DNA from 4 places in the Streptosporangium nanhuense genome. Region 1 is predicted to be linked to each of the others. Evidence: riboswitches for the same ligand, from Rfam matches in the RefSeq annotation. Region 1 holds a riboswitch; each other region holds the start of a gene.

Region 1 (7,017 bases):
AATACTCCGCCTCTCTCTCGCCTCTAAAATTCATACCCGGAGCAGCAGCAATCATCGATGTTGCTCAAAAAACATCGGAGGGAGTATCTCAGGCTCTCAATACAAGCATCCACGAGCAAAGAATTGAGATTTCTGATGCTTTGAGTCAGCTGGACGGAAGGATCATTGTTCTTATCGATGACATTGATCGGCTCACGCGCCAGGAGATACGCGATCTATTCAGGCTTGTTCGACTCAATGGCTCTTTTCCTAACGTAGTTTACCTTCTATGTTTTGATAGAAAGGTGGTAGAAAACGCCCTCGGCGAAGAAGGTCTCGACGGTGCAGCTTACCTAGAGAAGATCGTAAAGACCTCAGTAGAAGTACCGCTGGCCGCAGATGAAGCTTTGGCGTCGGTTCTCAGGATTGGGATGTTAGAGGTTCTCGCCGACATCGCGATGCCCAGTCTCGGTGAGGACCGCTTTCCTGATGTGTTCTGGCAAGTCGTCAGGCCACTTTTTAACACAGTGAGAGATGTGAAGAGGTTCTTGTCATCTCTCCCTCTCACTGTTCGATCTGCGGGCGATGAAGTTTCTCTTTCGGATCTCATAGCACTGGAAGCTATCCGTGTAATGCGACCGACTGCGCACGATCTTATAGCTCAAAATGTTGGCGCACTGACGAATGTCTCTAACTGGCAAACTGGTACACGCAACCAGGATACGTTCACGGCAGACGCTGAGAAAGTGTCTGCTATACAGAAAGAGCTACCCTACGATGTAGGTCGAGCCCTCATTAGGTACATCTTCCCTGCCGCTCAGCTTTACACGGAAAACTTGTGGCACGGAAATGACTCGTTACAGGAGTGGCGACGTGACCGGCGAGTAGCCCACTCAACTGTCCTGAAGTATTACCTTCACCGAGAGCTACCATCCGGCATTTCGCCGAGCAAGCATGTCGACTCGATTGTTTACGCTGCTGGAAATGAACATGAGTTTGCGAGTGCCCTCTCCGTGATTCCAGATCGTTATTTGGAGGATGCGCTCGACCGTTTCCTTGCCCATGTTGATGAGATCAATGACAACAACATTCCGACAGTCGTAATCGCTCTCCTGGGATTGTTTCCCCGCTTCAGTGAAGAGTCGGCCAAGATGCTGGATTACGGTAGGGACTACACGGTTCTTCGGCCGGTGAAGAAGCTAATGCAACGTGTTGCCTCAGATGATGTTGACGTGATAGCGCGGACGATATATGAAGCGACGCAAAGCCCATACGCTCGCCTGATGTTCCTGTCTATTGTAGGAAAACAAAGGGAATCTGCAGGTCAAATGATCAGTCCAGAAATGGAAAAAGTACTGCGAGTTGATATTCGTGAGTACATCAAGTCTGCTCCGGCAGAAACTCTGCACTCAGAGAGGGAATTGCTTCGCACGGTCGTGCAGTCCGTTGATTGTGATGCGGAATCGGGTGAACCTGCTATCGAGTCCGCTATGACTCCAGCAGTGACTGCTCGCCTTCTCGAAACCGCCCTTTCCCCGAGTCGGACTAATTCGCTGGGGAGCGTTGTCATTAATTTCGAAGACCAACTTGCTTGGGGCGCGCTAACTTCCGTTTTTGGCGGCGAGGGCCAGCTAGCCATAGCGGTTGAGCAGCTAAAGGAGTATATCGCGGGCCAAGACGTGAGCCCGCGACTGCAAAGAGCCATTGCGGCTTTTGAGATGTATGCAACAGGCTGGAGGCCCGCAGACCTGTGACGTTTGGGAGTGAGCGTCCAGTTAGGCCGTAACGATCGCGCACTTCGCCTGTCGCCGACTACGGCTGGGGCAGCATCGGCGCCCTCCTTCGTTCCCTATGTGACCAGCCGTAGTGAACTTCAGCGGTTTTTCACGAACCGTCTTATAGGCGTTCGTACTGACGCGCGCCGACCTTGATCACACCTTGGTTGTTTCGGGATGAAGAAGTTGTAGGTTCATCTGCATCATCAGGGCGTCAGCGCTTCGCGCCGCAGTCCGGCGCGGCGCGCCCATCCGCGCCGGACGGACATCGGGGCCGGGCATGCGGCCTGGAGGCCGGTCCCATCCCGCGCCCGCCCGGCGCGGATGGCCGGACCCCGCCGCCCGCCGCACCAGCCCGCCCGCCGTACCGAACACCGCGCCGACCGTGAACGCACTGCCGCCCGCTCCGACCACCGGCCCAACCGCTACGCGGCCCCTACGGGGTCCTTCGGATTGCGCCGGCTGCTCCGCTCATGTTCATCAGGAACACTCGAATAGTGGGAGTAACACCTCTGCCGCCCCGCTTCCGATGCGCGGGCCTGGCGGCCCTGTGCTTCGGGTCGGGTTGCCACCGGATGACATGGTCACCAACAGCGGGAGTGACCTACCCGAGCCGCCATCAGGTGTCCCTGGCCTGTCGTAGCCGGTCCAACGCGTCATTGACCAGGCGACCGAGGTTGCCCAGTTCGTACGCCATCCGGTGACGTTCGTTGTCCTCCCACGCTCTGATGGCCGCCCCGAGGTTGCCCGACTTCCCGGCAGTGATGATGATCTCTTGGCCGTTGACGCGCTTGATGGCCGCGTCGCCCAGGATGACCCAGCCGTACACGGTCACATCCCACGAGCGGCCAGGATCAGGTCAACCACCTTTTCCGGCTGTTCCTGCCTGACGGTTTGAAGATCGGCGCCGTTACGGATGGACACCAGGTAGCAGCCTGAGCGTGGACCCATGGTCACCGTGGCTACGCGCCAGCCTTGCGGACCCTTCACGGTCAGCTCCGGCGGGTGTCGCTCCATCCACGATCGGAGCGGAGGCTGGTCGGGCCAGGCGGCCTCACTGTTGGCGAACAGCCCCAGGCTGATCGTGTGATGGCGGTGAGCACGGATTCCCCGCTCGGTGAGAAGCCGCTGAACCACGGCCAGCGCCTTGTCTTGGCTCTCCACCGTCGCCTCGTCAACGACAGGCGGGACGGCTCTACAGTTGTCCATGGGTCGCACCTCTCTGTGCGATCAAGGAACCCGTACGGCGTGACCGCGCCTGCGGGTTCCGCTTTTTCACGGTCCTCCCATGACAGCGCCCCACCAGCACGCGGAGATAGGGCGGGACAGGGGAGACCAGGGGAGAGAAGAGGAGTAACAGGCTCAGCAGAAGGGGAATAGGGGAGACTGAGGGAGAGACGCAGACCCCTATCTCCAGAGGTAACGCGATGCGCGACGTTCCAGCTTGGGCGCGACGGCTACGCGCCGAACGGCGTAACCGGCTGTGGACTCAGCGGGAAATGGCCCGAGCGTTGACCGAACTGGCCGACGAACGCACGCGTAGCCGTATGCCGGGACGGGATTCCGTCACCCGCATGATCAAAGACTGGGAAGCGGGCAGGCATAAGCCGAGGGATCCATACCGACTGCTTTACTGCCGCGCTTTCGACCTGGACGAGAATGAACTGTTCAGCGCGGAAAGCACGTCACGCACTGAGCCGGAGGATGATGTGCTACGCAGGGAATTTCTCGGTGCCTCCGTGGCGACTGTGGGCATTGCCGCTATTCCAGTACCGTTTGAGGGTCTTCCTCAGGGGCGACGCGTCAATGATGAGCTTGTCGTTTCGCTTCGCAAGCGCATTGCGCGGCTGCGTCGAATCGACGATTACCTAGGTGGCGCCGAAACCTATCCTCTCTATGCTGCCGAGCTTGAGAGAACGAGCACACTCGTCAACGAGGCCAGTTATACGGAGAAGACGGGAAGAGCGCTTCTAAGCGTGGTCAGCGAGCAAGCACAACAGGCGGGATGGGCTGCCTTCGACGCAGGATGGGCCAAGAGGGCGAGGCAGCTTTTCAAGAAAAGCCTGTCGGCCGCCACCGATGCCGGAGACACCGCTCTTCTTGCCAACTCGCTGGCGTTCCTGGCTTATCAGAAAGTGAGTTACGGCTCTCCGGGGATTCAGGAAGCGGATGCTTCGTGCCGGGTGGCGGAGCGAGGGACTCCCTCTGCGGTCAGGGCACTCCTGCTGGAGCGGGCGGCATGGGCGTACGCGTCTGAAGGGCAGAGATACCAGGTTGAGGTCGAAAGAGCCCTCGAAGAAGCCGGTAGGGCACTTGAGGAGAGCAGTGGCGAGCCAAATCCAGATTGGGCGCTCTGGGTTGACCGGCTCGAACTTCAGATCATGACGGGACGGTGCTGGGTCGCGCTGAATCAACCCGTTAAGGGTATTGCCGTTCTTGAGGATGCCCTCTCGAAGTACGAGGACACCCACGCCCGAGACAAGTCCCTCTATATGACCTGGCTTTCAGAAGCGTATCTAGACGCCGGGGAGATCGAACGCGCATCTGCCGCGCTGAGTCAGTCACTGAGCCTTTCCGTGGATGTCGCGTCAATTCGTCCACGCCAGCGCGCCAGTGCCGTTCTTGAGCGACTTGAGAATCATAGGTCGCTGCCATCTGTCGCCGAACTATTCGACCGTATGGCTATGCCGTCGTCTTTCTCAGCCATTCCAAGTACGGAGCCGATCCACCGTCAATCGATGTGAAGGTCACTTCAGGGTTGTTCCACGGATGCTCGGATATCAAATGTGACTCCAAGTCCGAGTAGCGATCCGCGGTCGTCCTCAGGAAGATCTGCCACTCTTCCCCTTCGCCTATTTTCCCCTCATGCCAGAAAACAGACTGTGCAGGCCCGAAGACTTGACCCGATGCTGCCAATTTCGCACGGATGGCAGATCTGAGAAGATTCATCGCCGCATCACGGCTGTCCACTGTGGTCGAAACCTGAAGGTAGCCAGTCATGTGGCCAAGCCTAGATCACTTCCCTGTATCCGGTACAGAAGAGTGAAGATGGCTTCCGGGCGGCTGGAACGCAGTCTTATGAAGTCACTCCATTTCACGATGAGCCCGTTCCTTGGCGACCTTGCGAGCAGTAGCGATGTGTTGCCGAGCAGACTCGGTCCAGAAGGGGGCGCCGCGTCGGTGGCCGCTTCCTGCATAGCGCCACTTGGACAGGGGGAGCATGGTCTCCTCGGCAGGGCGGGTTATGCTCGTGGCGCGGTTGGTTCTCCCGGCGCCGTTGCGGTGCCGGGAGTCGTAAGAGGGAACCCGGTGTGATTCCGGGGCTGCCCCGCAGCGGTGAGTGGGAACGAACGCCGTCATTGGCACTGGGTGTGTGCGCATCTGGGAAGCGACGGTCAGTAGGGGTTGTGTGTGGTGCCCGCGAGTCCGAAGACCTGCCAGTCGCCCGTGCGCCGTCCGGTGTGCGGTGATCCGTGGCCTCGTGGGAGGGCCTGGGATGCGTCTTTCGCATGTCCTCGCTCGCGGCCGTGGGTCGGCATGGCATGAGCCGAGGGAAGGACGCCATGAGCAAGGTCACCACGACTGTTTTGGGTTACCCCCGTATCGGGGATCGTCGCGAGTTGAAGCGGGCGACGGAGGATTACTGGGCTGGGCGGGTCGATGCCGCCGGTCTTCAGGGGACGGCCGCGGGGTTGCGGCAAGGGGTGTGGCGGGAGCTGTCGGGGGCGGGGCTGGATGCGGTGCCGTCCAACACGTTCTCGCTGTATGACCAGGTGCTGGATGCGATCGCGCTGGTGGGCGCGGTGCCTGAGCGGTTTTCCGGGGCGGCGGATCCGTACTTCGCGATGGCCCGGGGTGCCGAGGGGGTGGCGCCGCTGGAGATGACCAAGTGGTTCGACACCAACTACCACTACCTGGTCCCGGAGCTGGGCCCCGAGACCCGGTTCCGGCTCGACTGGAGCAAGCCGCTGGCCGAGCACGCCGAGGCGCGGCGGCTGGGCGTCGAGACCCGGCCGGTGCTGGTCGGGCCGCTGTCGTTCCTGTTGTTGGCCAAGTCCACCGAGCCCGGCTTCGCGCCGCTGCGGCTGCTGGACGGCCTGCTGGAGACCTACGCCGAGCTGCTGGAACGGATGGCCGCGGCGGGGGTGGCCGAGGTGCAGCTGGACGAGCCGGTGCTCGCCGCCGACCGTACAAAGGAGGAGCTGGCCGCGTTGCGCCGGGCCTACGTGCGGCTGGGTGAACTGAGCAGCCGCCCCCGGCTGCTGGTGGCGACCTACTTCGGCGAGATCGGGCCCGCGCTGGAGATCCTGGCCCGCGGCCCGGTCGAGGCCGTCGGCCTGGACTTCGTCTCGGCGCCCGGCAACCTGGAGGCGCTGGCCGCCGTCGGCGGGCTGCCCGGCAAGACCCTCGTCGCCGGGGTCGTCGACGGCCGCAACGTCTGGCGTACCGACACCGCGAAGGCGCTGGCGACCTGCGCGGCGCTGCTCGGGCTGAGCGACCGGCTGGTGGTGAGCACCTCCTGCTCGCTGCTGCACGTCCCGCTCGACCTGGACGCCGAGACCTCGCTGGACCCGCGGCTGCGCGGGCGGCTCGCCTTCGCCAGGCAGAAGGTCGCCGAGGTCGTACGGATCGGCAGGGCGCTGAACGGCGAGGAGGTCATCGCGGGGGAGAGCGCCGCGGAGCGGTTCCTCAACCCCCGGGTGCGGGCCAGGCTGGACGCCCTGGGCGAGGGCACCTCGCGCGCCCCGCACGCCGAGCGGCTCGCCGTGCAGAACGCCGACCTGGGCCTGCCGCCGCTGGCCACCACCACCATCGGGTCCTTCCCGCAGACCGGCGAGGTGCGCCAGGCCCGCGCCGCCATGCGCTCGGGCGAGATCGACAGGGCCGGGTACGAGCGCAGGATGGAGGCCGAGATCGACCGCGTCATCGCGCTGCAGGAGGACATCGGCCTGGACGTGCTGGTGCACGGCGAGCCCGAGCGTAACGACATGGTCCAGTACTTCGCGGAGATGCTGGAGGGCTACGCCGCCACCGAGCACGGCTGGGTGCAGTCGTACGGCAGCCGCTACGTCCGCCCGCCGATCCTGTTCGGCGACGTCTCGCGTCCCGAGCCGATGACGGTGCGCTGGGCCTCCTACGCGCAGTCGCGGACGAAGAAGCCGGTCAAGGGCATGCTGACCGGCCCGGTGACGATGCTGGCCTGGTCCTTCGTCCGCGACGACCAGCCGCTGGGCGAGACCGCCAGGCAGGTGGCGCTCGCCCT
Region 2 (7,017 bases), on a different contig from region 1:
GTGGCGAAGGAGCGGCGGTAGATCTCCGCGCCGTCGCGGACGTAGTCGATCACAGTTCCCCTCTGGCGGCCGCCAGCGCGGCCGCGGTCTCCTCGATGCCGGAGCAGGTCAGGCCGGTGCCGTCCAGCTCCAGGCGGTAGCCGTCACCGGTGGCGACGACATCCGCGACCCGCCCCCTCGGACGGCCGCAGCGCCTGCCGCAGCCCGCCCAGTGCACGGGGAGCGTACCGGTGCCCCGCCCGCTCCCGGACGGCGGGGCCGCGCCGATGGCTGTCGCGACGGCGGCGTCGGCCTGGACGTCGGCCAGGGACTTGGCGCAGCCGGGACGGCCGGTGCAGGCCGTCACACCGATCCACGGCGAGGCGGGGTCGACGACCAGCCCGGCGGCCTCCAGGCGGGCGGCCGTGCCCGCGACCTCGGCGCGGTCCAGGCCGGGCAGGACCACGCCACGCCACGGTGTGAGCCGGATCTCCCCGCCCGAGGCCGCGTCCGCGAGCAGCAGCGCCCGCTCGGAGGTGAGCCGCCCCAGCGGGATCGCCACCCCGAGCGCGACTCTCGCGCCTTCGTCGCCGTTCCCGTTTCCCGTTCCGTCCGTACTCCCGATGACGCCGACCGGCCCGAGGGTCACGACCCGCGTTCTCACCGGGGCGAAGGGGGGCGTACCGGAGACCCCGAGGGCGGTTCGCACCCGGGCGGCGATCAGGGAGGGGCCGTCGGGGAGTTCGGCGATCCGCCAGGCGGTGACGTCCCGGGCGGCCAGCTCGTCGAGGAACGCCTCCGCGGCGGCGAGCAGGGCGGTCACGGCTCCGTCCAGCGGGACGCGCAGGCCGGTGTCGGTCCCGGCGAGGACCAGCGCGGCCTCGTCCGGTCCGGTGGGCAGGATTCCCGCGTCGGCGCCCAGGCCGGCCACGTCCCCCCGGCCGTCGTCGAGGGCGAACATGAAGCGCCCCGGCAGGGCGGCGAGGGCGGGACGGGCGCACAGCCGCCGGTCCAGCTCGCTGATCAGCGGTGTGACGTCGACGATCCCGCCGCCGCGCGGATGCTCCGATCCGGCCGGATCGGTCGGCCCGGTCGGTACGGCTGGATCGGCTGACCCGGCCGGTTCGTCCAGTCCGGTCAACGGGGAGGCGAGGATGTTGCGGATCCGCTCGTGTGTCGCCGAGGGCAGCAGGCCCGCCTTCGCCATGCGCGCGGCGAACCCGCTCCCCCTCCCGCTGTCCGTGACGCCGTCCGGGTCCTCCGGGCCGAGGCCGCGTACCTGGACGTTCGCGCGGGAGGTCAGCTCGATGACGCCGCCGCCGTACGCCGAGGCGGCTTCGGCGAGTTCGCGCAGCTGGGAGGGGGTGAGGCGACCTCCGGGCACGCGGACGCGGGCCAGGCCGCCGTCCGCGGCGGCATGGACCTGGAGCGCCCCGGGGCACGCGTCGAGTCGCGATCGTCCGGAAAAGTCGGCAATGGACACTCGAAGGATGTTAATGCCAGTTTCTTGCAACGAACCGGACTGCCGTAGTGTCATCGGTGGCGACGGCAAAGGGAGGAAGCCGGTGTGATTCCGGCGCGGTCCCGCCACTGTAACCGGGGAGCGAACCCCACCCGGGCCACTGTCCGACGACGGGCGGGAAGGCCGGGGTGAGCACCGATCCGGGAGCCAGGAGACTCCAGCCGTCGCGGCCGACGACGACCCGGGGCGAGGACCCCGAGGGAGGAAGCTCCGTGCGCTCTTCGCCGTTCCCCCGCGACATCGTGGACACCGCGTACATCGTGGACACCGTGGCATCGCCGTTCCCCCGCCACGCCGCGCGCTTTTCGCCGCTCGACCGCCACACCGTGGCGGCACCGTCCCCCCGCCATGCCGTGGCGTCGCCGTTCCTCCGCCATGCCGTGGCATCGCCGTTTTCCCGCCTGTCCTCCCGCCACGCCGTGGCGCCCCTGGGCCGTACCGCCCTTCCTCTCCTGGAGTGTGGCGCGTGATCCTCCTGCTCTCGACCTCCGACACCGACCTGCTGAGCGCTCGCGCGAGCGGCGCCGACTACCGGCTCGGCAACCCCGCCAGGCTCACCGCCGACGACCTCCCGCCGCTGCTGGAGGGCGCCGAACTGGTCGTGGTACGCCTGCTGGGCGGGCGCCGCGCCTGGGAGGAGGGGCTGGACGCCCTGCTCGCCGGTCCCCGGCCCGTCGTCGTGCTCGGCGGCGAACAGGCGCCCGACGCCGAGCTGATGGAGCTGTCCACCGTGCCCGGCGGGGTCTGCGCCGAGGCGCACGCCTACCTCGCCCACGGCGGCCCGGCCAACCTGACCGAGCTGCACCACTTCCTGTCCGACACGCTGCTGCTCACCGGCCACGGGTTCGCCGCGCCCGAGCCCACCCCCACGTGGGGGACGCTGGAGCGCGAGGCGCGAGACCAGGAGGGACACGACGGGCCCGTCGTCGGGGTTCTCTACTACCGGGCCCACCACGTGGCCGGGAACACCGCCTTCGTCGAGGCGCTCTGCTCGGCGATCGAGGACGCGGGCGCGCGGGCGCTGCCGGTGTACTGCGCCTCCCTGCGCACCGCCGAGCCCGGCCTGGTGGAGGTCCTGCGTACGGTGGACGCCCTGGTGGTGACCGTGCTCGCGGCGGGCGGCACCCGTCCGGCGACCGCGTCGGCGGGCGGGGACGACGAGGCCTGGGACGTCGGCGCGCTCGCCGAGCTGGACGTGCCGATCCTGCAGGGCCTGTGCCTGACGAGCAGCCGGGCCTCCTGGGAGGAGAACGACGACGGCCTGTCCCCGCTGGACGCCGCCACCCAGGTCGCGATCCCGGAGTTCGACGGGCGGATCATCACGGTGCCGTTCTCCTTCAAGGAGATCGACGAGGACGGGCTCACCGTCTACGTGGCCGACCCCGAGCGGGCCTCGCGGGTGGCGGGCATCGCGGTGCGCCACGCCGCGCTGCGGCACATCCCGCCCGCCGAGCGGCGGCTGGTGCTGATGCTGTCGGCCTACCCCACCAAGCACGCCCGCATCGGCAACGCCGTCGGCCTGGACACCCCGGCCAGCCTGGTACGGCTGCTGGCCGCGCTGCGCGAGCGCGGCTACGACATCGGCGCCGAGGACGAGCTGCCCGGGGTGACCGGGCAGGACGGCGACGCGCTCATCCACGCGCTGATCGCCGCGGGCGGGCAGGACCAGGACTGGCTCACCGAGGAGCAGCTCGCCGGGAACCCGGTGCGCATCGCGGCGAGCCGGTACGCCGAGTGGTACGCCACCCTGCCCGCGGACCTGCGCGCCCGGATGGAGGAGCACTGGGGTCCGGCGCCCGGCGAGCTGTTCGTGGACAGGTCGCGCGACCCGGAGGGCGAGATCGTGCTGGCCGCGCTGCGCTCCGGCAACGTGGTGGTCATGGTGCAGCCGCCGCGCGGCTTCGGCGAGAACCCCATCGCGATCTACCACGACCCCGACCTGCCGCCCAGCCACCACTACCTGGCCGCCTACCGCTGGCTGGCCGACGGCTTCGGCGCGCACGCCATGGTCCACGTGGGCAAGCACGGCAACCTGGAGTGGCTGCCCGGCAAGTCGGCGGGCCTGTCGGCCTCCTGCGGCCCGGACGCCGCGCTCGGCGACCTGCCGCTGATCTACCCCTTCCTCGTCAACGACCCCGGCGAGGGCACCCAGGCCAAGCGCCGCGCCCACGCCACCCTGGTCGACCACCTCGTCCCGCCGATGGCCCGCGCCGACAGCTACGGGGACATGGCCAGGCTGGAGCAGCTCCTCGACGAGCACGCCTCCATCGCGGCGATGGACCCGGCCAAGCTGCCCGCGATCCGCGCCCAGATCTGGACACTGATCCAGGCCGCCAGGCTCGACCACGACCTCGGCGTCGCCGACCGCCCGCACGACGCCGAGTTCGACGACTTCCTGCTGCACATCGACGGCTGGCTGTGCGAGGTCAAGGACGTCCAGATCCGCGACGGCCTGCATGTGCTGGGGGCCGCCCCCGAGGGGCAGCCGCGCGTCGACCTGGTGCTGGCCATGCTCCGCGCCCGGCAGATGTGGGCGGGCAGCGAGGCGCTCGTCGGGCTGCGCGAGGCCCTCGGCCTGGCCGAGGACGGCAGCGCGGGACGGATCGGCGTCGACGAGGCCGAGACCCTGGCCCGCGCCCTGGTCGAGGCGATGGAGCACCGGGGCTGGGACCCGTCGGCGGCGCGGGAGGTGACCGCCGAGGTCCTGGGCCGGGCGGACACCCCGGCGGAAGACGCCGGTCCGGCCGGTGTGGCCGGTGTGGCCGGTTCTGGCTCGGTCGGCGTGGCCGGTTCCGGCGGCGGGCACGGCTCGGCAAACTCGACCGGCTCGGCAAACTCGACCAGTGCGACCAGTGCGACCGGCGCGACCGGCTCGGAGGGCGCGACCGGCTCGGAGGGCGTGACCGGCTCGGAGGGCGTGACCGGTCATCGGGGCGGCCCGGGAGGACCGGCCGGCGAGGGCCGTGCGCGCGGCGCGGACCTCGAGACGGTGGAGCGGATCCTGCGCTTCGCCGCCGTCGAGGTCGTACCCCGGCTGGCGCGTACCACCGACGAGATCGACGCGATCCTGCACGCCCTCGACGGCGGCTACGTCCCGGCCGGGCCGAGCGGGTCGCCGCTGCGCGGGCTGATCAACGTGCTCCCCACCGGCCGCAACTTCTACTCGGTCGACCCCAAGGCCGTGCCGAGCAGGCTGGCCTGGGAGACCGGCCAGGCGATGGCAGACTCCCTGCTGGAGCGCTACCGCGCCGACACCGGCGACTGGCCGCGCTCGGTCGGGCTGTCGGTCTGGGGGACCAGCGCCATGCGCACCGCCGGGGACGACGTCGCCGAGGTGCTGGCGCTGCTCGGCGTGCGGCCGGTCTGGGACGAGGCCTCGCGCCGCGTCACCGGCCTGGAGCCCATCCCCGCCGCGGAGCTGGGCCGCCCGCGCGTGGACGTCACCGTCAGGATCAGCGGCTTCTTCCGCGACGCCTTCCCGCACGTCGTGGCCATGCTGGACGACGCCGTACGGCTGGCGGCCGGGCTGGAGGAGCCCGAGGAGCTGAACTACGTGCGGGCGCACGTGCTCGCCGACCAGGCCGGGCACGGCGACGAGCGCAGGGCCACCATGCGGATCTTCGGCTCCCGGCCGGGCGCCTACGGTGCAGGGCTGCTGCCGCTGATCGACAGCCGCAACTGGCGCGACGACGCCGACCTGGCCGAGGTGTACGCGGTCTGGGGCGGCTTCGCCTACGGCCGGGGCGTTGACGGCGTCCCCGCCAGGCAGGACATGGAGACGGCCTACCGCAGGATCGCCGTGGCGGCCAAGAACGTCGACACCCGCGAGCACGACATCGCCGACTCCGACGACTACTTCCAGTACCACGGCGGCATGATCGCCACCGTACGGGCGCTCACCGGCAAGGCCCCGGCCGCCTACATCGGCGACAGCACCAGGCCGGACGCGGTCCGCACCAGGACGCTCTCCGAGGAGACGTCCAGGATCTTCCGCGCCAGGGTGGTCAACCCCCGCTGGCTGGCCGCCATGCGCAGGCACGGCTACAAGGGCGCCTTCGAGCTGGCCGCCACCGTCGACTACCTGTTCGGCTACGACGCCACCACCGGAGTCGTCGCCGACTGGATGTACGACAAGCTGGCCGCGACCTACGTACTGGACCCGGAGAACCAGGCGTTCATGGCCAAGTCCAACCCGTGGGCGCTGCACGGGATCGCCGAGCGGCTGCTGGAGGCGGCCAACCGGGGCATGTGGGAGCACCCCGACCCCGCCATCCTGCGCGACCTCCAGGAGGTCTACCTCAAGTCCGAGGGCGACCTGGAGGACGGCGCCTGACCCGAGGCCCCACCGGCTCCGGCGGCCGGCCCACTACGAGGAAGGCGTCCGCTGCGCCTTCTCGGCCGCCGCCGCCTTCAGGCGTCTGCGCATGAGGAAGAGGAAGAGAAGGACGAACGCCGGAGTTACGAAGAGCATGTAGATGACGGCGCCCCGCCAGTCGAAGGCGCCGTCCCCCGACCCGGAACCGAGGGGGCCGAGCCACAGGGAGAGGAATCCCATCACGACACCCGCGACAACACCTGACGCGAGACCGAGAAGACCCGCTCGCCACAAAGCACTTCGGGGATCCTTGATGTCGATGATGCCGAGAAGGCCGTATCGCCATAAACGAGATCGGCGGTCTGTCATGTCAATCCCCTTCGCCCCTGAAACAGTCAAGCCCCGTTGTGGTCGTGCCGTTGGAGCCTTCTCCCTATCCGGGTGGGGTGATCGAAAACGTTCTGGATAAATATTCGCTGATCGAGCCCGCCGTGTTGAGCCCGCTGTGTTGAGCCCGCTGTGTCGAGCCGACGGCACCGGGCGCCGGTCCTGCCCGAGATCCACCCACGCGTGGAGGCAGCCGCCCGGGTCCGCCGCGGAAGCGGAGCCGGACACCGGGCGCGGGTGGGTCTCGGGCAGGGGGCGCGGAGGCTCTCAGCCCAGGGCGTGGTCGAGGTTGAACGCGGCGCTGATCAGCGCGAGGTGGGTGAAGGCCTGCGGGAAGTTGCCGAGCTGCTCGCCGGTCTGCCCGATCTCCTCGGCGTACAGGCCGAGGTGGTTGGCGTAGGTGAGCATCTTCTCGAACGCCAGCCGTGCCTCGTCCAGGCGCCCGGCGCGGGTGAGCCCCTCGACGTACCAGAACGAGCAGATGGAGAAGGTGCCGTCCTCGCCGCGCAGCCCGTCCGGGCTCACCGCGGGGTCGTAGCGGTAGACCAGCGAGTCGGACACCAGGTTCGCGCCCAGCGCGTCGAGGGTCGACAGCCACTTGGGGTCGATGGGGGAGACGAACTTCGCCATCGGCATCATCAGCACCGAGGCGTCGAGGACGTCGTCGTCGAAGTGCTGGACGAACGCCCGCAGCTCCGCCGACCAGCCACGCCGCATGATCTGCCGGTAGATCGTGTCGCGGGCCAGCTGCCAGCGCGGCGTGTCGGCGGGCAGCCCGCGGTGGGCGGCCATCCGCATGGCCCGTTCGATCGCC
Region 3 (7,017 bases), on a different contig from region 1:
CCGGGACGGCCGGGGCCGGGGCGGTTGAGGTCAGGACGGTGAGAGCGGCGACGACGGTGATCCCCGGCAGGCGGCGCATAGCGGTGTTCCTCCCCCTCTGGCGACTACCTAGAGTTATCAGAGATTACCGAATGTCGCGCATTGCGACGGGGTTGCGACGCTGAAGAGATTCTCTGCCCGAAATCGGGCAGGAAACTTGGTGTGTTCTCTCCCGGATGCGTATGGTCCTGCTCTGTGTCCACGGCACGGAATCCGCACGAGGATCTGATCACCCACCTGACCCGGACGAGCGCGCTCGGTCCGGGCGAGGCGGCGCGGGTCGTCGCGGACGTGCTGGCCTACTTCTCCGAGCCCGTCGACGAGTTCGTCCGGCGGCGTCACGCGGAGCTGAAGGCCAGGGGGCTGGTCAACGACGAGATCTTCCCCAGGGTCGCCGCCGAGCTGGCGGTGCGCCGTGTCGCGGCACCCGAACTCTCCCTGAGACAGCTTCGCCGGATCGTGTACGGGTAGCGGACGGCGGCACCCCGATCTTTTACGGACAAGGAGCGTTACATGTGCGGAATCGTGGCCTACGTGGGGCCCAAGGACGCGGCACCGATCCTGCTGGAGGGCCTGCAGCGTCTTGAGTACCGGGGCTACGACTCGGCCGGGGTGGTGATCTCCAACAAGGGCCTCAAGATGCGCAAGGTCAAGGGGCGGGTGGCCGACCTGGCGGCGGTCGTGCCCGCGCGGTTCAAGGGCGGCCTGGGCATCGGCCACACCCGCTGGGCCACCCACGGCGCGCCCAGCGACGTCAACGCCCACCCGCACCTGTCCACCGACGAGCGCATCGGCGTCGTGCACAACGGCATCATCGAGAACGCCGACGAGCTGCGCGCCAAGCTGGAGGCCGACGGGGCGATCTTCCTGTCGGAGACCGACACCGAGGTGCTGGCGCACCTGATCTCCCGGACGGTCAAGGAGGCCGACTCGCTGGAGGAGGCCGTGCGGACCGCGCTCAAGCGGGTCGTCGGCACGTACGGGATCGCGGTGATCGACTCCGAGCGCCCCGGCGAGGTGGTCGTGGCGCGCAACGGCAGCCCCATCGTGCTGGGCATCGGCGAGAAGGAGATGTTCGCCGCCTCCGACGTCGCCGCGCTGGTCCGCTACACCCGCCAGGTGGTGCACCTGGAGGACGGCGAGATCGCCGTGCTGCGGGCCGACGGGTTCAACACCTTCGCCAGCGACGCGCGGGAGACGGCCAAGGAGACGCTGACCGTCGACTGGGAGGCCGGGCACTACGACACCGGCGGCTACGAGCACTACCTGCTCAAGGAGATCTCCGAGCAGCCCGACACGGTGGCCAGGACGCTGCGCGGGCGGCTGGACGACCGCTTCCACATCGCTCACCTGGGCGGTCTCAACATGGACGCGCGGGAGACCCGCTCGTTCCGCCGGGTGAAGATCATCGGCTGCGGTTCCGCGTACTACTCGGGCCAGATCGGCGCGCAGCTCATCGAGGAGCTGGCGCGCATCCCGGCCGACGCGGAGCCGGCGAGCGAGTTCCGCTACCGCAGCCCGGTGGTGGAGGCCGACACCCTCTACGTGGCGATCAGCCAGTCGGGGGAGACCTACGACACCCTCGCCGCCGTGCAGGAGCTCAAGCGCAAGGGCGGCAGGGTGCTCGGCATCGTCAACACCGTGGGCAGCGCGATCGCCCGCGAGTGCGACGGCGGCGTCTACCTGCACGCGGGCCCCGAGGTCTCGGTGGCGAGCACCAAGGCGTTCACCTCGACCGCGGTGGCCTTCGCGCTGCTCGCGCTGCACCTGGGCCGGGTGCGCGACCTGTCTCCCGCCGACGGCCGCAGGATCTGCGACGGCCTGCGGAGGCTGCCGGACCAGATCAAGGAGATCCTGGCGCTGGAGCCGCAGATCAAGGAGCTGGCGGGCAGGTACGCCGAGTCGCCGAGCATGATGTTCGTGGGCCGGGTCAGGGGCTATCCGGTGGCCCGCGAGGGCGCGCAGAAGCTCAAGGAGATCTCGTACGTGCACGCCGAGGCGTACCCGGCCAGTGAGCTCAAGCACGGGCCGCTGGCGCTGATCGGCCCGGACATGCCGACGGTGGCGATCGTCCCCGACGACGAGCTGCTGGACAAGAACCTCACCACGCTGGGCGAGATCCGCGCCCGGGGCGGCCGGGTGCTCATGGTGGGCCACCGCGCGGCCGACCCCAAGCTGGCCGAGGACTGCGTCGTGGTGCCCAAGAACGAGACCGAGCTGGACCCGATCCTGCTGTCGATCCCGCTCCAGCTCTTCGCCTACCACGCCGCGGTGGCGCTGGGACGGGACGTCGACAAGCCCAGGAACCTGGCCAAGAGCGTCACGGTGGAGTGACCTCCCCTCGCCCCGGCGCCCCCGTTCCCGGCCCGCCGGGGCGGGGGCGCCGCGCTTCCCGGGGCTTTCGCGAGGCGGCCGTCTCCGACGCCTTGATTCCGGGGTCCTCTCCGGTGGTCCGTGGCCGGGAACGGACGGTTCCCGGAAGTTCGGGCATACCCCACTTAGTCACAGAAAGTGATGTGAAAGTAACCTATGGAATAGGGGGTTCTCGGGGGAAGGGGCGCTCATGCGCCGTAGGAGGTTCTGCGCGCTGGCGGCGGGGGCCGTGCTCGCCGCGGGGTGCGGCGCGGACGGCGGTACCGACCCGGTGGTGAAGCGCCTGTTCATCCTCGAACCGACCGCCGACGGCCACGGCTGGGCCGGGATCGCGGGCAGGCTGGCGACCTCCCTGGTCCAGTCGGGGCTGGTGCGCACCGCGATGGCCGTCGAGCGGGCCGGGCCCCTGGGCTCAGCCTCGCGCGACGCGTTCGGCGCCTTTCGCGGCCCCTTCGCGCGCGAGGGCAGGCTGCTCGTCACCGCGATGCCGATGGTGGCCGCCGCGGAGATCGCCAACACCGCCGCCGTGGTGAACGCCGCCACCCCCATCGCCCGCCTGGTCGGCGACTGGACGGTCCTGGTCGTCCCCTCCGGCTCCCGCCTGCGCACCTTCGAGGACTTCGTCGCGCGGCTGCGGGACGACCCGGCGGGCCTGACGGTCGGCGGCCGGTCGGAGGGCGGCACCGACCACGTGCTCTACGGCATGATCGGCAAGTGCCTCGGGGTGGACACCCGGCTGCTGGAGTACGCGGGCTACCTCGCCCCCGAGGACGCCGCCGACGCGCTCCAGGCCGGCCGGGTGGCCGCCCTGCTGGGATCGGCGCGCGCCCTGCGGCCCGAGATCACCGCGGGCCGCCTGCGGCCCCTGGTGGTCTCCTCCGGCGGCCGGATCGACGGGATCGACGCGCCGACGCTCATGGAGGCCGACGTCCGGCTGGAGTACAGCGACTGGTGCGGGCTGCTCGGCCCCAAGGGCATGAGCCCGGGGGACCGGGACGCCGCGATCGCCCTGTGTGACAGGATCGACGCCGCGCCGCGCTGGCGTGCCCTGTGCGCCTCCCGAGGCTGGAGCCGGGTCTATCTCAGCGGCGACGAGTTCCGCCAGTGGCTCTCCACCGAGACGGCCCGCACCCGGGGTGTGCTTCACGAGCTCGGGCTGTTGAAGTCCTCCGCCACAACTTGTTGGGGTAGTTGCGTCAGACGCCCCTAGATGTAGGATCCTGCTCGTTGCTGGTTCGCCCCGCGAGGGGCGAGGCAAGAGGGAACCCGGTGAGATTCCGGGACTGCCCCGCAGCGGTGAACGGGAACGAAAGCCGTCATTGAGCACTGGGCGAACCATGCCTGGGAAGCGACGGCCGGTAGGCGTGTGTGGTGTGCCCGTGAGTCCGAAGACCTGCCGGTGACGTGATTGTCCAGGGCCTCGTGGGAGGGCCCGCGGAACGAGGCGATCCGGCGTGCCCGGGATCGCTCGCGGACGCGTGCCCATCCGGCGGAGCCGTACGGGGAAGTCCGATCGAGCGAGGGGCACTACGTGACACAGGCATTGGCGGAGACCGCGGCGGGCGGGGCGGGGACCGCGGCGGGCGACGGCGGCGCGAACACCGGGAATGTCAGGAATGCCGGGAGTGCCGGGAACGCGGCGGACGAGCGCAGGCTGGCGATCGACGAGGCCGCCGCACGGGTGATCACCGACCCCGAGAACTCCAGGATCGCCGCCGCGATGCTGGCCGGGCTGATCGCCGACGAGGCCGCCGAGCACGGCGTCCGCGACTTCTCCGACTCCATCGCCGCGACCCACGAGGCGGGGCTGATCCAGGACGGGCTCGCGGAGTTCGTGGCCGCCCACGCCGGGATGCTGGACGCGCTGGTCGACCCGGAGGCCGACGCCAGGTTCGAGTACTTCGGGCTGCGTACCGTCTACGACCGCTACCTGCTGCGCCACCCGAGGACCCGCAAGGTCCTGGAGCGCCCGCAGCACTTCTTCCTGCGGGTGGCCTGCGGCCTGTCCGAGAGCGTCGAGGAGGCCGCCGAGCTGTACGCGCTCATGGCCACCCTGTCCTACCTGCCCAGCTCGCCCACGCTGTTCAACTCCGGCTCCCGCAGGCCCCAGCTCTCCTCGTGCTTCCTGCTCGACTCGCCCCGCGACGAGCTGGAGTCCATCTACGACCGCTACGGGCAGGTCGCGCGGCTGTCGAAGTACGCCGGGGGCATCGGGATCGCCTGGACCAGGGTCCGCTCGCGGGGCTCGCTGATCCGCGGCACCAACGGCCACTCCAACGGCATCGTGCCCTGGCTGCGCACGCTCGACTCCAGCGTCGCCGCGGTCAACCAGGGAGGCCGGCGCAAGGGCGCGGCCTGCGTCTACCTGGAGCCCTGGCACGCCGACGTCGAGGAGTTCCTGGAACTGCGCGACAACACCGGCGAGGAGGCCCGCCGCACGCACAACCTGAACCTGGCCAACTGGATCCCCGACGAGTTCATGCGCCGGGTCGAGGTCGACGGGACCTGGTCGCTGTTCGACCCCAAGGACGTCCCGCACCTCACCGACCTGTACGGCACCGCGTTCGACGACGCCTACCGGGCCGCCGAGGCCGAGGGCCGCTTCACCCGGCAGATCCCCGCCCGCACCCTGTACGGGCGCATGATGCGCACGCTCGCCCAGACCGGCAACGGCTGGATGACCTTCAAGGACGCGGCCAACCGGACCTCCAACCAGACGGCCAGGCCCCAGAACGTCATCCACCTGTCGAACCTCTGCACCGAGATCCTGGAGGTCACCGGCGACGCGGAGACCGCCGTCTGCAACCTCGGCTCGATCAACCTCGCCGCCCACCTCTCAGCGGATCCCGGCGAGGCGATGGACTGGGTGCGGCTGCGCGCGACCGTCCGTACCGCCGTGCGGTTCCTCGACCGCACCATCGACCTGGGTTTCTACCCGACCCCCGAGGCGGAGGCGGCCAACCGGAGGTGGCGCCCGATCGGGCTCGGCGTGATGGGCCTGGCCGACGTGCTGTTCGCGCTGCGGCTGCCGTTCGACTCGCCCCGCGCCCTGGAGCTGTCGACCCGGATCTCCGAGGAGATCGCGCTCGCCGCCTACCGGACCTCCTCCGACCTGGCCGTGGAGCGGGGCCGCCACCCCTCGTACGAGGAGACCAGGGCCGCCGACGGGGTGCTGCACCCCGACCACTACGGGGCGGCGGGGTCCGAGGAGTGGGCGGAGGTCAGGGAGCGGGTCGCCCGGACCGGCCTGCGCAACTCGCTGATGATCGCGATCGCGCCGACGGCCACGATCGCCTCCATCGCGGGCTGCTACGAGTGCATCGAGCCGCAGGTCTCCAACGTCTTCAAGCGCGAGACCCTCTCGGGGGAGTTCCTCCAGGTCAACCGCTATCTCGTCCGCGACCTGCGGGCCCGTGGGCTGTGGACCCCGCTGATCCGCGATGCGATCAAGCGCGCCGACGGCTCCGTCCAGGACATCCCGGAGATCCCCGCCGACCTGAGGACGCTCTACCGGACCGCCTGGGAGCTGCCGCAGAAGGCGCTGATCGACCTGGCCGCCGCGCGCACCCCGTACATCGACCAGTCGCAGTCGCTGAACCTCTTCATGGCCACGCCGACCATCGGCAAGCTCTCCTCGATGTACGCCTACGCGTGGAAGGCGGGTCTCAAGACCACCTACTACCTGCGTTCGCGCCCGGCCACCCGGATCGCGCAGGCCACCGTGGCGGCGCCGGTCGCCGATCCCGGGGCCGTGGCCTGCTCCCTGGAGAACCCCGAGTACTGCGACGCCTGCCAGTAGCCGTCCCTGAAAGCTCCGCGAAAGGCATTTCCCGATGTTGCTCGACCCCGGCATGGATCTCACCCTGCGGCCGATGCGCTACCCCGAGTTCTACGAGCGCTACCGGGCCGCGATCCGCAACACCTGGACCGTCGAGGAGGTGGACCTCACCTCCGACCTGGCCGACCTGGCGCGGATGACGCCCGAGGAGCGCCACCTGATCAACCGCCTCGTGGCGTTCTTCGCCACCGGCGACTCGATCGTGGCCAACAACCTCGTTCTGAATCTCTACCAGCACCTCAACGCCCCCGAGGCGCGCCTGTACCTCAGCAGGCAGCTGTTCGAGGAGGCGGTGCACGTCCAGTTCTACCTGACGCTGCTGGACACCTACCTGCCCGACCACGACGAGCGGGTCAAGGCCTTCGCCGCGGTCGAGCACATCCCCTCGATCCGGGACAAGGCGGAGTTCTGCTTCCGCTGGATCGACTCGCTCGGCGGGCTGACCAGGCTGGAGACGCGCGAGGACCGGCGGGCGTTCCTGCTCAACCTGATCTGCTTCGCGGCGTGCATCGAGGGGCTGTTCTTCTACGGGGCCTTCGCCTACGTCTACTGGTTCCGCTCCAGGGGCCTGCTCAGCGGCCTGGCCACCGGGACGAACTGGGTGTTCCGCGACGAGTCCATGCACATGGAGTTCGCCTTCGGCGTCGTGGAGACCGTACGGGCCGAGGAGCCCGACCTGTTCGACGACAAGCTCGCCGAGCAGGTCACCCAGATGATCGAGGAGGCGGTGGCGGCCGAGCTGGCCTTCGCGGCCGACCTGTGCGGCG
Region 4 (7,017 bases), on a different contig from region 1:
GGAACCGCTCGCGTCCACCACGAACAGCACCAGGTTGCCCTCGCGGCCCTCGCGGACCGCCTCCCTGAGGTCACCGCGCCGCAGCAGCAGTCCCGGTCCGCTCCTGCCCCGCGCCACCTGGTACGGGGCGGCGGCGCCGACGGTGGCCCGCAGGTGGAGGGAGCCGGTGTGGCCCTCGGGGACCCGGGCCCCCGTGGTGCGGCCCAGGGGCGTCCTGGCGCGCGACCGGCGGCCGGGTGCTCCGGCGCCGACGCCGGGGACGGTGAACAACCGGGTCCTGCCCCCGGGCTCGGCGTCGAAGGTCCGCTCGCGGGCCGGTGCTCCCCCGGCCGCCTCCCGCGCCTCACCGGGGTTCGCGGCGGAGGTGGTGGTGGAGTCCGGGGACTCTCCCGTCCCGGGCCCGGGACCACCCGGGACGTCCGGGCCCTCCTGGGTCCCGGACCGGGGGGCGTCCCCGCCGGAGTCGCCCCGGCCGTCCGAGGTGGCGTCCTCGGCCTCGGGGCCGCCGTCGGGCGCCGGTCCGTCCGGCCCCCCGTCGGGGTCGGTGCCCCCGGGGCCGCCGGGGCCGCCGGGGTCGTCGGGCTCCTCGGGGTCGTCGGGAATCCGGTCCAGGAGGTCCTGGAGCTTGGACTCGTCCAGGCCCGGCGCGTCGAAGGGGTCGCGGCGGCGGCGGTGCGGGAGCGCGAGCCTGGCCGCCTCCCGTACGTCGTCGGCGGTGACGAAGGCGCGGCCCTGCCAGGCGGCGTGCGCGATCGCCGCACCGGCGGTGACCAGGTCGGCCCGGAGCCCGTCCACCTCGAACCCCGCGCAGACGGTGGCGATCCTGAGCAGCGCCGCGTCCGGCAGCACGACGTGGGGCACCCTGGCACGCGCCTCGGCGATGCGCGCGGCCAGCGCCCGCTCCTCGTCCGACCAGGCGGCGGCGAAGGCGTCGGGGTCGGTCTCGTAGGCCAGGCGGCGCCGTACCACGTCCACCCGCTGGGACGGCTCCCGCGAGGCCCGGACCTCCACGGTCAGCCCGAAGCGGTCGAGCAGCTGCGGGCGCAGCTCTCCCTCCTCGGGGTTCATCGTCCCGACCAGCAGGAACCTGGCCGCGTGCCGCACCGACACCCCCTCGCGCTCGACGTAGCAGGTGCCGAGGGCGGCGGCGTCGAGCAGCAGGTCCACCAGGTGGTCGTGCAGGAGGTTGACCTCGTCCACGTACAGGACGCCCCGGTGGGCGCTCGCCAGGAGGCCGGGTTCGAAGGACTTCACGCCCTCGGTGAGGGCGCGCTCGATGTCGAGGGAGCCGACGAGGCGGTCCTCGGAGGCGCCGACGGGCAGCTCGACCAGGCGGGCGGGCCGCGCGGCGCCGTCCCGCGCCCCGCCCGGCTCGGCTCCGTCCGGCTGAGCTTCACCGGGCTGGGGCTCCGTTCCCGTACGGGCCTCGTGCGGCCCGTCCGGGCAGCCGGGGTCGGGGGCGGCGGGGTCGCAGGAGAAGCGGCAGCCGGCCACCACCTCGACGGGCGGCAGGAGCGCGGCCAGCGCCCGCACGACCGTGGACTTGGCGGTGCCCTTCTCCCCCCTGACCAGCACTCCCCCGACGCGGGGGGAGACCGCGTTGAGGATCAGCGCGAGTTTCAGGTCCTCCAGCCCCACGATCGCGGTGAAGGGATAGCGGGAGTCACGCACCTTCGGGATCTCCTGTCCGTCTCGTCGGGTCAGTCGAGTCAAGGGGTCGCCGGGTGCTCGAACCGTCGGCGAACCGTCATGGGAAGTAGCTGAGCCGCCAGTGCCCGCCGCGCCCGGTGAGCGTCACACGGGCCAGTGGCGCGACGTCGACGCGCCAGAACGACCGGGCGGGGGCGCCGAGGGCGTGGACGACCGCGGCGCGGATGACCGCCGGGTGGGTGATCGCGACGGCCCTGCCGGGGGCGCGGGCGGCGAGCCAGCCGGACACCCTGGCCAGGAGCGCGGTGACCGGTTCCCCGCCGTGCGGCGCCGCGCCGGGGTCGCCGAGCCAGGAGGCGAGCGCCTCGGGCTCGGCGGCCTCGACCTCGCCGAGCGTCATCCCGCTCCAGCGGCCGTAGTCGCAGTCGGCCAGCAGCGGATCCCGCTCGGCCCGCAGGCCGAGCGCCGCCGCCGTCTGGACGCAGCGCAGCTCGGCCGGGCAGGCCGCGGGTCCCGGGCCGAGGTCCCGCGCCATCCCCTCGGCCCGGCGCAGGCCGCGTTCGTCGAGTGGTTCGTCACCCGGGAACGCGGCCCGTACCGTTGCCGAGGTGGAGGCGTGGCAGACCAGGAGCAGGCGGGTGACCCCCGAGGGGGTCGTCACACCGGGCCGCGCCTGCGGGCGGCGAAGGCGAACAGCGCGCCGACACCGGCCCAGAAGACCACCTGTGTCCCGATGGAGGCGACCCGGAAGTCCCACAGGAGGTCGGCGGGGAAGCCCTGGGGCACCTCCGAGATCTCCGGCAGGAGGATCCAGGCCGCGACGACGGGAACCAGGAGGGTGGCGCCCGCCGACAGCCAGCGCACCCACGGCTCGCTCCGCGAGGCGTAGCGGTAGGCGGCGACGGCCGCGGCGACGGCGAGGATCCCGATGACCACCGCGACCAGGTAGAGCACGGTGCGCTGGTTGATGGTCTCCGGGTCGCCGACAGCCGGCGGGTTGGCTGGATATTTCACGAAAGGGATGAGGACGACGGAGGTGAACGCGGCGGCGGCGAGGCTCACCGCGAGCACCGGTTCCGAGCGGGGCCCCGCCCGGCCGCGTACGGCCGCGTAGACGAGGGAGAACAGCCCTCCGACCGCCAGGCCGTACAGGCCGAGGGCGAGGAAGAGCCCGAAGCGCTGGCCGTCCCTGCTGACCAGGGCCTCCTCCTCGTCGTGGGAGTGGGCGGCGGCACCGGTGTCGTCGTGTGATCCGGCCGGGGCGGCGGCCGCGGCGGCCGCCTCCTCCAGCGCGATGGCCTGGTCGATGCGCGGTTCGCCGACGGTGTAGGCGAAGACGGCCGCGAGCAGCCCTGCGAGCAGTCCGGCGACGAGGCCCCGGACGATGAGTTTGGTGATCACCTGTGGCTCAGTGGCACGGAACGCCGAGCAGATGACGCCCGTCGTGCATGAGTTCGTGCAGGTAGTTTCCCGCCTGGGAGATCGCTCCCTGGTCGAAGGTGACCAGGTAGGCGAGGAGCAGCAGCACCGGTACGGCGAGCAGCCAGCGGGTGAGCGAGGGCCATGGGATGGGCTGAACGTGCGGTGCCGAGATCTGGCTCACGGCTACCTCCTCCGGGATTGACGCGTCCCTTTTCGTAGGTCGGTGGCGGCCGAGTGTGACCTGGCTTCCGGCTCCGGGGAGCCGGTTACAGTGGCGCGACCGCACCGGAATCTCACCGGATTTCCCTCGCACCGCCACAAAACACCCGGAACGTATCCCGGTTCTCCGTCCCTCGTCAATCCGAGTGTCCGGTTTGCCGGGATCCGGTCAGCGTGGGGTCCAGGCACGCCGAAGGAGGGGGCGGCCCGGCCGGGCCGCCCCCTCCTTTCAGGAGGTCACTGCTCGCCGGTCAGCGCCGTCACCAGCTCCGCGGCGGTACGGCAGCGGTCGAACAGCTCGCCCACGTGGGCCTTGGTGCCGCGCAGCGGCTCAAGGGTGGGGACGCGCTGCAGCGACTCGCGGCCGGGGATGTCGAAGATGACCGAGTCCCAGGAGGCTGCGGCCACCGACTCGCTGTACTGGCTCAGGCAACGGCCGCGGAAGTAGGCCCGGGTGTCGTTGGGCGGCACCTCGATCGCCCGCTGGACCTCTTCCTCGGTGACCAGGCGCTGCATGCGGCCCCGGGCGACCAGCCGGTTGTAGAGCCCCCGGTCGGGACGGATGTCGGAGTACTGGAGGTCGACGAGCTGCAGGCGCGGGTGCGACCAGGGAAGGCCGTCACGGGTGCGGTAGCCCTCCAGGAGCTCCAGCTTGGCCACCCAGTCGAGCTCCCGGGACAGCTGCATCGGGTCCTCCGCCAGGCGGGTGAGGACCGACTCCCAGCGCTCCAGGATGTCCTTGGTGGGCTCGTCCAGGCCGTTGGCGCTGCGCTCCTCGGCGTACTTGCGGGCGAGCTCCAGGTACTCCATCTGCAGCTGCACCGCCGTCAGCTTGCGGCCGTCGCGCATGGCGATCTCGTACTTCAGCGTCGGGTCGTGCGAGACCGCGCGCAGGGCCTGGACGGGGTTGTCCACGGCCAGGTCGCGGGTGAAGTAGTTGTCCTCGATCATGGCCAGGACGAGCGCGGTCGATCCCAGCTTCAGGTAGGTCGAGATCTCCGACATGTTGGCGTCGCCGATGATGACGTGCAGGCGGCGGTATTTCTCCGGGTCGGCGTGGGGCTCGTCCCGGGTGTTGATGATCGGCCGCTTGAGCGTCGTCTCCAGGCCCACCTCGACCTCGAAGAAGTCGGCCCGCTGGCTGATCTGGAAGCCCTCGCCCCGGGAGTCCTGGCCGATGCCGACCTTGCCCGCGCCGGTGACGACCTGCCGGGAGACGAAGAACGGCGTCAGGTGCCTGACGATGTCGGCGAACGAGGTGGCCCGGCGCATGAGGTAGTTCTCATGGCAGCCGTAGGAGGCGCCCTTGTTGTCGGTGTTGTTCTTGTAGAGCTGGATCGGGGCGTTGGCCGGCATCGCCGAGGCGCGGACCGCCGCGTCGTGCATCACCCGCTCGCCCGCCTTGTCCCAGATCACCGCCGCCCGGGGATTGGTGCACTCGGGCGTGGAGTATTCGGGGTGGGCGTGGTCGACGTACAGCCGGGCCCCGTTGGTGAGGATCACGTTTGCCAGGCCGAGGTCCTCGTCGGTCAGCTGGCTCTGGTCGGCCACCTCCCGCGCGAGGTCGAACCCCCGTGCGTCCCGCAGCGGGTTCTCCTCCTCGAAGTCCCATCGCGCGCGCCGTGCCCTGGCGGCCGAGGCCGCCAGATAGGCGTTCACGACCTGAGAGGAGGTCACCATCGCGTTGGCCCCCGGCTGTCCGGGCACGGAGATGCCGTATTCGGTCTCGATGCCCATCACCCGCCGTACCGTCATGCGCACCCTCTGTTCGTCAGGGACTGTTTCTCTCCGTGGTATCTATTCCCGACCCTAGACCCTTCACTATGCCCGGTGGTCGGACAGTTATGGCACCGAAGCCTTTTCGCCCGTTGAGAGGGGGATCGAGGAGAGCGCGGGGAACTGTGACGAGGGCGGGGATGTGCCCCTTCTCCGCCTCCTGGACTTGACGAATTCCTGAAGCGGGCGCTCGGCCACCCGGTACACCAGGTAGGAGAACGCCATCGCGGCCAGCACGGTGACCAGCGCGGTCAGCGCGGGCGGCAGCACGTCCCGCAGGGCGGGGACGATCAGCACCGCGGCCGGGGTGTGGAACAGGTAGAGCGGGTAGGTCAGCGCCCCCAGGACGACCAGGCCGCGCCAGCGCAGCCACCCCAGCCAGCCGAGTGCCACCATCGCCATGAGGGCGTAGAAACCCACCACGGTGGCGACCACGGCCCACTCGGGCACGGGCATCGCGGCGTAGCCGACGTTCTCGATCCGCCCGGCCACCCGGTCGAGCGCCGCGTTGACGGCCAGGCCCCCGCTGATCCCCGCCAGGCACCACAGGACGAGCCTGGGACCGAACCTCGTCATCAGGAAGAACGCCATGCCGCCGACGAAGTACGCCGCGTACTTGGGCATGACCACGAGATCGACCCAGGCCTCCTCGCTCCCGGTGAAGAACCCGGCCGCCAGCAGCCAGACGCCCATGAAGACCAGGCAGCGGTTGAGCGTCACCCCGATGATCACCAGGATCGAGATCAGCACGTAGAAGCGGAGCTCCACCCAGAGCGACCAGTAGACGCCGTTGGCGTCGTAGACGCCGAAGGCCCGCTGGAGCATCGTGAGGTTGACCCCGTACTCGCCGAGGCTGAGCTTGGGGTCCAGGGCCGTGGCGGCGGTCAGCCCGTAGACCGCGGCGGTGACGGCCACGCTGACCCAGTAGGCGGGAAAGAGCCGCACCAGCCGGGAGAGGGCGAACGCCCCCAGGCCCCGCCCCCAGATGCTCATCAGGATCACGAAGCCGCTGATCATGAAGAACAGCTCGACGCCGAGGATGCCGAGCCCGGAGACGGTGGAGATCGCCGGGAACAGCTCGGCCGGGCGCTCGCCCCACACCGAGGCGAAGGCGATGAAGTAGTGGAAGGCGAGCACCGCGATGGCGGCGAGGAAGCGCAGGAGGTCGAGCTCGGCGAGGCGGCCACTTCCCCGAAGCGCCTCGCGGGAGCCCGTGCCGTTCACCGGGCGGCCGGGCCGGAATGTTCACGCACGCCACTTGGACGGCATCTCGATCAGTTGGGTTCCCAGGGGCGGCTGTCTATTTCCTTTCACTTACGGGACGGGTGTGAAAGAAGGTACGGAACTACCAAGAAAAGGGGACAAAAAGGACTAAGGCTCACTAATCGCCAAATATCAGTGAAAGTTTTGAAAGACAGCGACGGCGCGGCTCTCACGAGGAGAGCCGCGCCGCCGGTCACCCGTGGCTACAGGTGGTTACAGGTACTGGCCGGTGTTGGCCACCGTGTCGATGGAGCGGCCGGCCTCGGTGCCCTGCTTGCCCGTCACGAGGGTGCGGATGTAGACGATCCGCTCGCCCTTCTTGCCGGAGATGCGGGCCCAGTCGTCGGGGTTGGTGGTGTTGGGCAGGTCCTCGTTCTCGGAGAACTCGTCCACGCAGGCCGCCAGCAGATGCTGGATCCGCAGGCCCTTCTGCCCGGTCTCCAGGAACTGCTTGATCGCCATCTTCTTGCCGCGGTCGACGATGTTCTGGATCATCGCGCCGGAGTTGAAGTCCTTGAAGTACAGGACCTCCTTGTCGCCGTTGGCGTAGGTCACCTCGAGGAAGCGGTTCTCCTCGCTCTCGGTGTACATCCGCTCGACGACCCGCTGGATCATGCCGGAGATGGTCTCCTGGCGGTTGGAGTCGTGCTCGGAGAGATCCTCGGCGTGCAGCGGGAGCTCGGGGAT

The links. A riboswitch is a leader RNA that binds a small molecule or an ion and turns the genes downstream of it on or off. The one in region 1 is predicted to bind cobalamin.
Region 2: linked by a shared signal. The riboswitch ahead of AC5L38_RS29885 (cobaltochelatase subunit CobN) and the one ahead of metE (5-methyltetrahydropteroyltriglutamate--homocysteine S-methyltransferase) in region 1 are both predicted to bind cobalamin.
Region 3: linked by a shared signal. The riboswitch ahead of AC5L38_RS03015 (ribonucleoside-diphosphate reductase subunit alpha) and the one ahead of metE (5-methyltetrahydropteroyltriglutamate--homocysteine S-methyltransferase) in region 1 are both predicted to bind cobalamin.
Region 4: linked by a shared signal. The riboswitch ahead of AC5L38_RS26920 (CbtB domain-containing protein) and the one ahead of metE (5-methyltetrahydropteroyltriglutamate--homocysteine S-methyltransferase) in region 1 are both predicted to bind cobalamin.

Annotation. Positions count from the first base shown of each region.
Region 1 covers NZ_JCADBG010000023.1:106,826-113,842, reverse strand. The annotation lists gene AC5L38_RS34795 (KAP family P-loop NTPase fold protein) at 1-1,733, shown strand, start outside; gene AC5L38_RS34790 (hypothetical protein) at 2,374-2,583, opposite strand; gene AC5L38_RS34785 (hypothetical protein) at 2,586-2,963, opposite strand; gene AC5L38_RS34780 (NsdA family TPR-like regulatory protein) at 3,182-4,498, shown strand; gene cutA (divalent-cation tolerance protein CutA) at 4,437-4,703, opposite strand; cobalamin riboswitch at 4,998-5,210, shown strand; gene metE (5-methyltetrahydropteroyltriglutamate--homocysteine S-methyltransferase) at 5,318-7,017, shown strand, end outside.
Region 2 covers NZ_JCADBG010000017.1:213,639-220,655, forward strand. The annotation lists gene AC5L38_RS29875 (precorrin-8X methylmutase) at 1-53, opposite strand, end outside; gene AC5L38_RS29880 (ferredoxin-like domain-containing protein) at 50-1,462, opposite strand; cobalamin riboswitch at 1,509-1,681, shown strand; gene AC5L38_RS29885 (cobaltochelatase subunit CobN) at 1,968-5,834, shown strand; gene AC5L38_RS29890 (hypothetical protein) at 5,868-6,056, opposite strand; gene AC5L38_RS29895 (glycoside hydrolase family 15 protein) at 6,471-7,017, opposite strand, start outside.
Region 3 covers NZ_JCADBG010000001.1:722,076-729,092, forward strand. The annotation lists gene AC5L38_RS02995 (N-acetylmuramoyl-L-alanine amidase) at 1-79, opposite strand, end outside; gene AC5L38_RS03000 (hypothetical protein) at 235-510, shown strand; gene glmS (glutamine--fructose-6-phosphate transaminase (isomerizing)) at 553-2,373, shown strand; gene AC5L38_RS03010 (tripartite tricarboxylate transporter substrate-binding protein) at 2,603-3,622, shown strand; cobalamin riboswitch at 3,627-3,827, shown strand; gene AC5L38_RS03015 (ribonucleoside-diphosphate reductase subunit alpha) at 3,944-6,211, shown strand; gene AC5L38_RS03020 (ribonucleotide-diphosphate reductase subunit beta) at 6,246-7,017, shown strand, end outside.
Region 4 covers NZ_JCADBG010000015.1:51,564-58,580, reverse strand. The annotation lists gene AC5L38_RS26935 (VWA domain-containing protein) at 1-1,671, opposite strand, end outside; gene AC5L38_RS26930 (histidine phosphatase family protein) at 1,748-2,311, opposite strand; gene AC5L38_RS26925 (CbtA family protein) at 2,308-3,051, opposite strand; gene AC5L38_RS26920 (CbtB domain-containing protein) at 3,059-3,253, opposite strand; adenosylcobalamin (AdoCbl) riboswitch at 3,271-3,404, opposite strand; gene dop (depupylase/deamidase Dop) at 3,529-5,046, opposite strand; gene AC5L38_RS26910 (acyltransferase family protein) at 5,134-6,291, opposite strand; gene arc (proteasome ATPase) at 6,544-7,017, opposite strand, start outside.